Regions from separate parts of the Streptomyces sp. NPDC002779 genome, predicted to be linked through region 2. Evidence: riboswitches for the same ligand, from Rfam matches in the RefSeq annotation. Region 2 holds a riboswitch; each other region holds the start of a gene.
What was found. A riboswitch is a leader RNA that binds a small molecule or an ion and turns the genes downstream of it on or off. The one in region 2 is predicted to bind cyclic di-AMP.
Positions count from the first base shown of each region.

Region 1: another riboswitch for cyclic di-AMP. It lies ahead of ACFYW5_RS23795 (LysM peptidoglycan-binding domain-containing M23 family metallopeptidase); the one in region 2 lies ahead of ACFYW5_RS04025 (NlpC/P60 family protein).
Region 3: another riboswitch for cyclic di-AMP. It lies ahead of ACFYW5_RS09880 (M23 family metallopeptidase); the one in region 2 lies ahead of ACFYW5_RS04025 (NlpC/P60 family protein).

Region 1 covers NZ_JBIAQC010000008.1:237,337-240,602, forward strand. The annotation lists gene ACFYW5_RS23790 (SGNH/GDSL hydrolase family protein) at 22-807, opposite strand; gene ACFYW5_RS23795 (LysM peptidoglycan-binding domain-containing M23 family metallopeptidase) at 1,026-1,982, opposite strand; cyclic di-AMP (ydaO/yuaA leader) riboswitch at 1,987-2,154, opposite strand; gene ACFYW5_RS23800 (tyrosine-protein phosphatase) at 2,639-3,266, shown strand, end outside.
Region 2 covers NZ_JBIAQC010000001.1:896,370-899,635, reverse strand. The annotation lists gene ACFYW5_RS04030 (tellurite resistance/C4-dicarboxylate transporter family protein) at 1-557, opposite strand, end outside; gene ACFYW5_RS04025 (NlpC/P60 family protein) at 657-1,847, opposite strand; cyclic di-AMP (ydaO/yuaA leader) riboswitch at 1,855-2,008, opposite strand; gene pcrA (DNA helicase PcrA) at 2,360-3,266, shown strand, end outside.
Region 3 covers NZ_JBIAQC010000003.1:16,391-19,656, reverse strand. The annotation lists gene ACFYW5_RS09885 (PP2C family protein-serine/threonine phosphatase) at 135-1,232, shown strand; cyclic di-AMP (ydaO/yuaA leader) riboswitch at 1,463-1,619, shown strand; gene ACFYW5_RS09880 (M23 family metallopeptidase) at 1,631-2,659, shown strand; gene ACFYW5_RS09875 (PrsW family intramembrane metalloprotease) at 2,755-3,266, opposite strand, start outside.

The DNA of each region.
Region 1 (3,266 bases), on a different contig from region 2:
CGCCCCGGCCCCGCGCCTGCCTCAGACGGCCGTCTCGATCCACATCCTGATGTCGCCCGGCGACAGACTGCCCTTGGCGATCACATGGTCGCCCGACGACTCCCCCCGCAGCCGCCGCCCGAACCACGGCACCAGGTACTCGCGTGCCCACTGCACATCGTCGCGCCGGATCTCCAGGGTCCCGCGCGGCGGCAGCGGCGGCCAGGGCTGGTCCGGGTCGGCCGGTACCTCCAGACCGAGGACCTGTCCCGCGCGCAGCGCCACCCGCGTGTGCCCCTCGGGCGACAGATGCAGCCGGTCGGTGTCCCAGGCGCGCCGGTCCTGCACGGTCTTGAGGGACCACAGGTCCAGCACCGGGCAGCCGTACCGGTCGGCGATGGCCCGGACATGGAGGTTGTACGTGGCGATCTTGCCGCGCAGATGCTTCAGCACCGGCACGCCACGGGTGTCGAAGCCGGTGGTCACCATGACGGTGCCGGCGGCCTCGGTGAGCCGGGCCACGGCCCGCTCGAACCGCTCGGCGACCTCGTCGGGGTCGGTGCCGGGCCGGATGATGTCGTTGCCGCCGGCGCAGAACGAGACCAGGTCCGGGGCGAGTTCGAGCGCCCTCGGGAGCTGGTCGGCCACGATCTGGTCCAGCAGCTTCCCGCGTACGGCCAGGTTCGTGTAGCGGAAATCCCCCTCGGGGCGGCGGTCCGCGAGCAGTACCGCGAACCGGTCGGCCCAGCCGACGAACGCCCCGTCCGGGCCGGGGTCGCCGACGCCCTCGGTGAAGCTGTCCCCCAGCGCCACGTACGACCCGATCACTGCTCTGTTGTCACTCTTCGAATCGTCTGCCACACCGGGTCATGATTCACCTTCTAATGTGACCTACGCGACCGTAGGCAGGGGTTGACGGTCGGTGAGATACCCCACTCTTCAAGGCTTCACCAATTCCGGAATAAAAACACCGAAGGCCGGACCCGGGGATCTGGGTCCGGCCTTCGGTGGCGTGTCGGACAGGTGGTTCCTCAGCGGCGCGTCCGTCAGACGGAGACGCCCTTCGCGCGGAGGTAGGCGACCGGGTCGACGTCCGAGCCGTAGTCCGGCGTGGTGCGGATCTCGAAGTGCAGGTGCGGGCCGGTCGAGTTGCCGGTCGAGCCGGAGAGACCGACCTGCTGGCCCGCCGTCACCGACTGGCCGCTGGAGACGGACAGCGAGGACAGGTGGGCGTACTGCGCGTAGTGGCCGTCGGCGAGCCGGATGACGACCTGGTTGCCGTACGCGCCGGCCCAGCCGGCCGAGACGACGGTGCCCGCGCCCACGGCCTTCAGGGAGGTGCCGGTCGGCACGACGAAGTCGACGCCGGTGTGGTAGCCGCTGGACCACATGCTGCCCGCGACCTTGTAGGCGGTGCCGACCCCGGCGCCGGAGACGGGGGAGCTGAAGCCGCCGGCGGAGCTCTGCGCGGCCTGCGAGGTGGTGGCCGCCTCGGACTCCGGAGCCTGCGAGGACTCCGCGGCCTCGGAGGACTTGGCGGAGCTCGACGAGGAGGACTCGGCGGACGAGGACTTCGTGGAGGACTTGGCGGCCGGCTTCTCGGCGGTGTCCGTCGTGGCGGCTCTCTTGCCGATCGACAGCTTCAGGCCGGGGTGGATCAGCGCCGGGTCGTCGCCGACGGCCTCACGGTTGTCCGCGTAGAGCTTCTCCCAGCCACCGCTGACGTTCTGCTCGTTCGCGATCTTCGAAAGGTAGTCCCCCGAGCGCACCGTGTACGTCGTGGCGGTGGCCTTCTTCGCGGTGGCCTTCTTCTCGGCCGCCTTCTTGTCCGCGGTCTGGACCGACTGAACGGCCTTCTCCGGAACGGACTGCGACGGGGCCGCGTGGGCGCCGGTGGCCCCCAGGAGCGGGAGGGCGAGTGCGGCGCCACCGGTGCCGGCGACGGCGATCGAGCGAGTGAAGCGCAGGGCCTTGGGACGGCGGTGCTTACCCTTCGCGGGCATGGCGATTTCCTCTCCGGCGCCTACGAGGTGAGCTGTCGGGTGCGGACTGGAGATGTCCGGCCGCGCGCTGGGCGCGACTTGACCCCGAGCCTGTTCCGGGAACCGGACCAGGCGGTGGTGCCTGTGGGTCCCCCGCTCCTGCCGTGCACGGGTGAGTGGGTGCGGGTTCCGAGCAGCGGCAGGATTAGGCGTTCCGCTCGGAGTGGTGGCGAACGTAAGCGACCAAGACGCAAAGGGACAAGCAGAAGGTTCCACATGAAGCCGTACCTCTTGATCCCTTGTGGGAATTCCTCGTCACTTTGCGTGCATTAAGGAGGGGCCGTTCCCGCAAACGCCCTTGAGAAACGGGTGAATTACGTGAACATGACGGGCGACACTCGGTCACGGATATGACGCTGCTCACGTGACGCTGCTCCACACCCCTTTATTCCAGAGCGAGTTGGAAGGAAGGCTGCAATTCGGACAGAACGCTCAGAAGCGGCGCAGATGGAGAACTGTCACATCATGGTCGACGCGCTAACCCGCGATGAATCAGCAGGATTTCCACGGTGTTCGCCCGTTTTGCCGCATTCAATGAGCGGCCGGTATGCATGTCGTATCGTCAAGGCGTGCCCGTCGGCGAGCCGAGCCGGCGGGATCCGGTGGGAGGAGCCCCAGTGACGCAGCAGGTCCCGTCGACCGAGCCCGAGCTGGCCGGAGTGCGCAACTTCCGTGACGTGGGCGGGCTGCCGACCACGGACGGACGGCGGGTGCGCTACGGCGTGCTGTTCCGCAGCGGCCACCTCGCGCACGCGACCGAGCAGGACACGGCGTTCCTCGACTCCCTCGGCCTGCACACGATCTTCGACTTCCGCAATGTGGCGGACCAGAAGCTGGAGGGCCCCGACGTCGAGCTCACGGGTGTCCGGAATGTGAACCTCCCGCTGTCGGACCCCGCGGACGGCGCCGAGTTCTGGAAGATGGTCCGCGACGGCGAGATCGAGCAGCTGCGGCAGATCCTCGACGACGGCAAGGCCGCGAACCGGATGATCGAGTCGTACCGCACGATCGTCAAGGAGCGCACCGCCGAGCACTCCCAGGTGCTGCGTTCCCTGGCCGAGGACAGCGTTCCGGCCCTGATGCACTGCGCGGCGGGCAAGGACCGGGCCGGCCTGTCGATCGCGGTGACGCTGCTCGCCCTCGGCGTGGAGCGAGAAGCGATCCTCGCCGACTACCTGGAGTCCAACGCCAAGCACCGCCGCTACAAGGTGCAGCGCAACAACACCCACACCCCCGAGGTCATGG
Region 2 (3,266 bases):
CGCGGATCGAAGCAGGCCAGGGCGACGGCGTAGAGGACGAGACCGAGCCAGAACAGCACCAGCGCCGCGTGCGCGAGCCAGGCCGCCGACTCCGCCGCGGCGAGGGTGGCGCCGAGTACGGCGAGGCCTTGCGTGGCCACGCAGCCCAGGAACACCGCGCCGGGCATACCGCGGTGCCAGTGGCGCACGACGACACCGAGCAGGCCCGCCCACAGCAGGGCGGCCGCCGCCAGCAGGGCCCCGGCCAGGACCTGCCATCCCTCGGCGGAGAAACGGGTGCCGAGCACGGCCGTCGCCGCGACGGCGGTGAGCGCGGCGGGGGTGCCGGCCTCCTCCCGCCAGCGCCGCGGCTGCCGCAGCAGCCGTACGACGAAGTCCCCGGCCAGGCCCAGCCAGGCCGTGCAGCCCACCGCCAGGGCGATCAGGGAGAGGATCTCGTGCCCGGTGAGGTGCAGGCCGACCGACACGATGCCGGTCGCCATCACCGCCGCCCCGGCCGCCGGAGGACGCAGCGCCCACCAGGCGCGAAGTGAGCGGAGCGCGAGGGAGCCGGACATGCGCCGATGCTAAGGAGCGCGGCGCGGCCGGCGAGGGGGCACGCGCGCGTGGGCGGGGAAACGGGGCACCGAATCACCCCCGCGCGCGTGCCGCGTCGATCAGGCCGGCCGGACCACGCTGTGGATCGAGCCCTCGCCGTCGTAGTAGACCGACTCCTCGCGGACGTACGTGCCGGGCTTCGGGGCGTGGATCATCATGCCGTTGCCGATGTAGATGCCCACGTGGGTGACGTCGTCGTAGAAGAAGACGAGGTCACCGGGGAGGGCGTTGGCGAGGGAGACCGTCGTGCCGGCCTCGACCTGGTCGTACGTGGTGCGCGGCAGGGAGATGCCCGCCGCGTTCCAGGCGGCCTGGGTCAGCCCCGAGCAGTCGTAGGAGTCGGGGCCCGTGGCGCCCCAGACGTACGGCTTGCCGATCTGCGCGCGGGCGAAGGCGATCGCCTTCTCGGCCTTCGTGGCGTAGGAGGAGTCCGCGGTGGCCTCGGAACCGGTGCTGCCGGTGGAGGTCTCCGTCGCACCGGAGGAGGAGCCGCTCTGCTGCTGGGCCGCCGCCTTTGCGGCCTCCTCGCGGCGCTGTTCCTCCGCCGCCTGCTGATCGGCCAGCTCGGCGGCCTTGCGCGCGGCCTCCTCCTGGCGCTTGCGCTCGATCGCGGCGAGCCGCGCCTTCTCCTCCGCCGTCAGCTGCGACAGCAGCTCCCGCGCGTCGGCGAGCTTCTTCTGGACCGTGGACTTGGCGGTCTTCAGATCGGTCTGCGACTCGTTCAGCGTTTGGAGGCTCTCGGTGGCCTCCTTGCGCTTCTTCATCGTCGCCGACTGCTCGGTGATGTAGTCGTCGACCGCTTCCTTCTGGCGGCCGGTCATCCGGCTCATCAGCTGGGTCTGGTCGAAGTAGTCCTGCGGGGTATCGGCGAGCAGGAAGGTCGCGGTGTCGGGGGCGGCGGCGCCGGTGCGGTACTGGGCGGCGGCGAAGGACCCGAGTTCCTCCCGCGCGTCGTTGAGCTTCTGGGTGCGCTCGGCGACGTCGTCGAGAAGGGTGTCGACCTGCTTGCGCTGCTTGGTGGTCCGCTCCTTGGCGGCGTTGTACTTCTCGGTCGCCGTCTCCGCCTGCCGGTAGAGGTCGTCGACCTTCTTCTCGACCTCTTCGAGGCTCGGCTTGTCGTCCGTGGCCGGGTTGGCGTTGGCCGTCTGGGACAGCAGGGCCACGGAGGTGAGGGCGGCCGTGGCAAGGGCGGGGGTCCGTATGCCTGCTACGCGCGTACCCGCGGGACGCGACTTGCGGTGCGACGCCAAGGGAGGCGACTCCTTCCAATGGTCCGCCTACCGAGTTAGCTGTCGGGTTCGGGCGGGTGGTTAGGAAGGGTTGCCCTACGACCGTGTCCCGTGCGGGAGTCGGGTCGATTCACCCCAATGTCGGTGGGTCCCCGGCTCGGCTGCCTGGGCGGCAGCGGACTCGGCGGAGGCCGCGCGGCCCGGCGAGGTTCGCCGGTGGGGGTCGTACGGCCTGTGCGGCACGGTAGCCAACTCGTGTGGCGCCTGTGAAGGTTGATGGGTGATATGCCCGATACATTTTCGTGACCTTGGGTCAGGGCATCGGCCGTCGTGATCGATCTGGCCGGATCTGCGGCGACCTGTCCGTCGGCCGGCTCCCGTCCGACGCTGTGACCAAGGTCTCCGCCGCAGGTGTACGGGGGTGAAGGTCCCCTGCCCGGCGGGCGCGACGCGACGATCCCCGGCCGCCGATCCGGGGGATGTTCTCAGGGCGGCGGCGGGCTGTCAGTGGGGAGCCCTAGACTCGGAGAGCGATGAGCAGCCTCTTTGACGACAGCTTCCTGGCGGACCTCCAGGCCCCTCGGGCCCATGCGGAGGAACCCCCGCCGCCGCCCGAGGACGATCACGCTCCGGAGTCGGTTCCGGACGATCTGTTCGGCGGGAAGTTCGACGTGCCCCCGGACCGGGACGCCTACTACCGCGACGGCGCCCCGCGCCCGGCCCTCGACGCGGCCGCGCTCATCGAGGGGCTGAACGAGAACCAGCGCGCGGCCGTCGTGCACTCCGGCACCCCGCTGCTCATCGTGGCCGGAGCGGGCTCCGGCAAGACGCGCGTGCTCACCCACCGCATCGCCCATCTGCTCGCCGCGCGGAACGTGCACCCCGGGCAGATCCTCGCGATCACCTTCACCAACAAGGCCGCGGGCGAGATGAAGGAGCGCGTGGAGCAGCTCGTCGGCCCGCGGGCGAACGCGATGTGGGTGATGACCTTCCACAGCGCGTGCGTGCGGATCCTGCGGCGCGAGTCGAAGAAGCTCGGCTTCACCTCCTCCTTCTCGATCTACGACGCCGCCGACTCCAAGCGCCTGATGGCCCTGGTCTGCCGTGACCTGGACCTCGACCCCAAGCGCTTCCCGCCGAAGTCCTTCAGCGCCAAGATCTCGAACCTGAAGAACGAGCTGATCGACGAGGAGGACTTCGCCGCCCAGGCCTCCGACGGCTTCGAGAAGACCCTCGCCCAGGCCTACGCGCTCTATCAGTCCCGCCTGCGCGAGGCGAACGCGCTGGACTTCGACGACCTGATCATGACGACGGTCCATCTGCTGCGCGCCTTCCCGGACGTCGCCGAGCACTACCGCCGCCGCTTCCGGCACGTCCTCGTCGACGAGTACCAGGACACCAACCACGCCCAGTACGCGCTCGTGCGCGAGCTGGTGGGCA
Region 3 (3,266 bases), on a different contig from region 2:
GAACCATTGGTTCCGGCCCTGGGTGTTTTTCCACTGGTGCGTTTCCCCGCCTCATCCACTCGGCCCACACCGTTCGCCGCCCGCCGCCGCTCCGGGAAACCTGGAGGGACGGCGGACGTGGCGGGAGGCGGGCAGTGCGGGCTTCAGGCGTGGACGGGACCCGGCACCCGTCGTCCGCAGGCACCTTCGTCCGCCTGCTCCCGCTGCTGCTGATCGCGGGCGGTGTCCTCTACGACTTCGTCACCCCCCGGGGCTTCACCGCGATCCCCTTCTTCACCGCCGCCCCGCTGGTGGCCGCCCCGTTCTACGCACTCAGCGGCACAATCGCCGTCGGGGCCGTGTCCCTGATCGCCGCCTACGCCGTCCACATCCGGCTGGGCTTCGGCATGGACCCGGACACGGTCACCGAGGTGGTCACCGTGATCACCGTCGCCGTCCTGGCCGTCGTCCTCAACCGCGTCGTGCGCCGCGGCGATCTGCGGCTCGCCACCCAGCGCGAGATCGCCGTGGCCACCCAGCGCGCCGTCCTGCCCGAACCCCTGGAGCGGATCGGCGGCTACGACATCGCCGCCCGCTACGAGGCGGCGCAGGCCGACGCCTACATCGGCGGCGATCTGTACGCGGTGCAGGACAGCGCGTACGGCGTCCGGGTCGTCGTCGGCGATGTGCGCGGCAAGGGGATGGGGGCCGTCGCCGCCGTCGCCGTCGTCATCGGGGCGTTCCGGGAAGCGGCCGAGCAGGAGCCGAGCCTGGAGGCGGTCGCGCGGCGGCTGGAGCGGGCGCTGGCCCGGGAGGGCGCGCGGCGCGACGGGATCGACGCCGTCGAGGGGTTCACGACCGCCGTGCTCGCCGAACTCCCGCACGGGGAGGGGCCCGTGCGCGTCGTCAACCGCGGCCACCCGCCCCCGCTGCTGCTCCACCCCGACGGCACCGTGCGCCCGCTGCGCGCCCGTGAGCCCGCCCTCCCGCTGGGCATGAGCGACCTCGGCGACTGGCCCGACCGCGCCGACGAGGCCCCCTTCCCTCCCGGCACCACCCTGCTCCTGCACACCGACGGCCTCTCGGAGGCCCGCGACGCGCAGGGCGTCTTCTTCGACCCCGAACGTCGTTTGTCCGGGCGCGTCTTCCGCGACCCCGGTGCCCTGATCCGCGCCCTCGCCGAGGAGGTGCGCGAGCACTGCGGAGGGGGGATGGCGGACGACATGGCGCTGCTCGCGGTGCGCCGACCCTGATCGTCACGGGCGGTGATCGGATGGGAGCCCTCCGCATAACAACTGACGCACCGTCAATACGTGTGTGACGCATGAGGCTTGGTCAAGTCGCCCGTTTTGGCGCCCTAGTGACCTGAAAGTCCAGGCCGGAGTCGTTAACGATCAAGAGGAACAGCTTGGAATCCGCGGCCCGTGTCTATTAACGTTCGATAACGCAGCGCGGTCGTCCCAGCCGTCACAAGAGGCGGCTCCGTGCGCACGCGCCGAATCCCGCAAGGGAACCGGGGAACCACTCATTGGGGTGAATCGGGCGTAATCAGCCGCGCAGAAACGGCTGATATACGCGCGTAGGAGACCTTCCTGCTCCGAACCCGTCAGCTAACCCGGTAGGCGAGAAGGAAGGAAAGGAGCACGCCCACGTGGCGTCAAACCGGCCTGCCCCCGAGGCCCCGTTCGTGCCGAGCCAGCGCAGTGACGAGGCCTTCTCCTACGGCAGCCACCGCACCGACGAGGGCCCCTGGGAGGAATGGAACCCCACCGCGGAATCCATTCGCCCGGTACGCGGCCGGCACCGCGTCGCCAAGCAGCGCGGCGGCGGACTCGCCCGTAGCTCCACGGTGCTCGGCGTCGGTGTCATAGCCGCCGTCGGCGCGGGCGGCATGGCCAGCGCCCAGTCCGGCAAGCCGCCGGTCGCGATCACCATGCCCGACCTGCCGCTGATCTCCGACGACTCGGCGGAGCAGATCCCCGAGACCTCGGCCACCCCGCTCAGCACCGTCGGCATGACCACCACGGACACCGGGCAGGGTGCCGCGGACGCCGGTGAGGCGCTGCGCGCCCGGATCATGGCCCAGGCCGAGCAGCAGCAGGAGCAGGTCGACACCAAGGCCGCCGAGGCCGCCGCCGCTGCCGCCGAGAAGGCCGCCGCGGAAGCCCTGGCCGAGGCCGAGAAGGAGGCGAAGGCCAAGGCCGCCGCCGCCAAGGCCAAGGCCGAGGAGGAAGCCCGCGAGAAGGCCGAGGCCGAGCGCCTTGCCGCCCTCGCCAAGCAGTTCGCGCTGCCGACCTCCTCGTACACCATCACCTCGACCTACGGTCAGGCCGGCGCGCTGTGGTCCTCCGGCTACCACACCGGCGCCGACTTCGCCGCTCCCACGGGCACGCTGCTCAAGGCGGTGCACACCGGCACGATCACCTACGCCGGGTACGACGGCTCCTACGGCTACAAGACCGTGCTCACCCTGGAGGACGGCACCGAGATCTGGTACGCCCACCAGTCCTCGATCAGCGTCAGCGTCGGGCAGAAGGTCGCCACGGGCGACGTCATCGGCCGCGTGGGCGCGACCGGCAACGTCACCGGTGCCCACCTCCACATGGAGGTCCACCCCGAGGGCTCCTCCTCCGGCATCGACCCGCTCGCCTGGCTGCGCAGCAAGGGCCTCAACCCCTGACCCAGCCCTCGCCAGAACCCCGGCGGTCCTGACGACGTCCCCCCGACGTCAGGGCTGCCGGTTTTTGGTGTCCGCGGTACTTGCGACGGCGGCCCTCACGACCGGTACGGGTTGTACGCGGGGTACGGGCCCGCCGGGTACGCCGGAAAGGGCTGGTACGTCGGCTGCGCCGGGTAGCCGTAGACGCCGTGCATCGGCCAGGGTGCCGCCACCACCGGCACCGGCGGGGCGATGGCGCGGGCCGCGTGGTCCAGGGCCGGGCGGGCGACCTCCCGGCGGCGCCACAGCTCCCGCAGCAGCTCCTGCTCCCGTACGACGAAGTCGGCGCCCGCGCGGCCCCGGCGCCCCCGGTGGCGCAGGAACGCCAGCGAGGTCGCGTACGCCTCGTACCGCGCCACCTCCCGTGCCGCCTGCCTCCCGGCGCGGCGGCGGGCGTACTGCCGGGCCAGGCGCCGGGCCCGCATGGAGGCGAGCGCGAAGGGCTCGCCCGGGGTGAGCCAGCCGGCGACGGCGTAGGCGGGCAGTTCCTCCCGCACGGTGCGCAGCTCACGCTGCCGGGTCCAGATCACCAGCCACGTCAGCAGCCCGAACGCGGGGACCATGATCG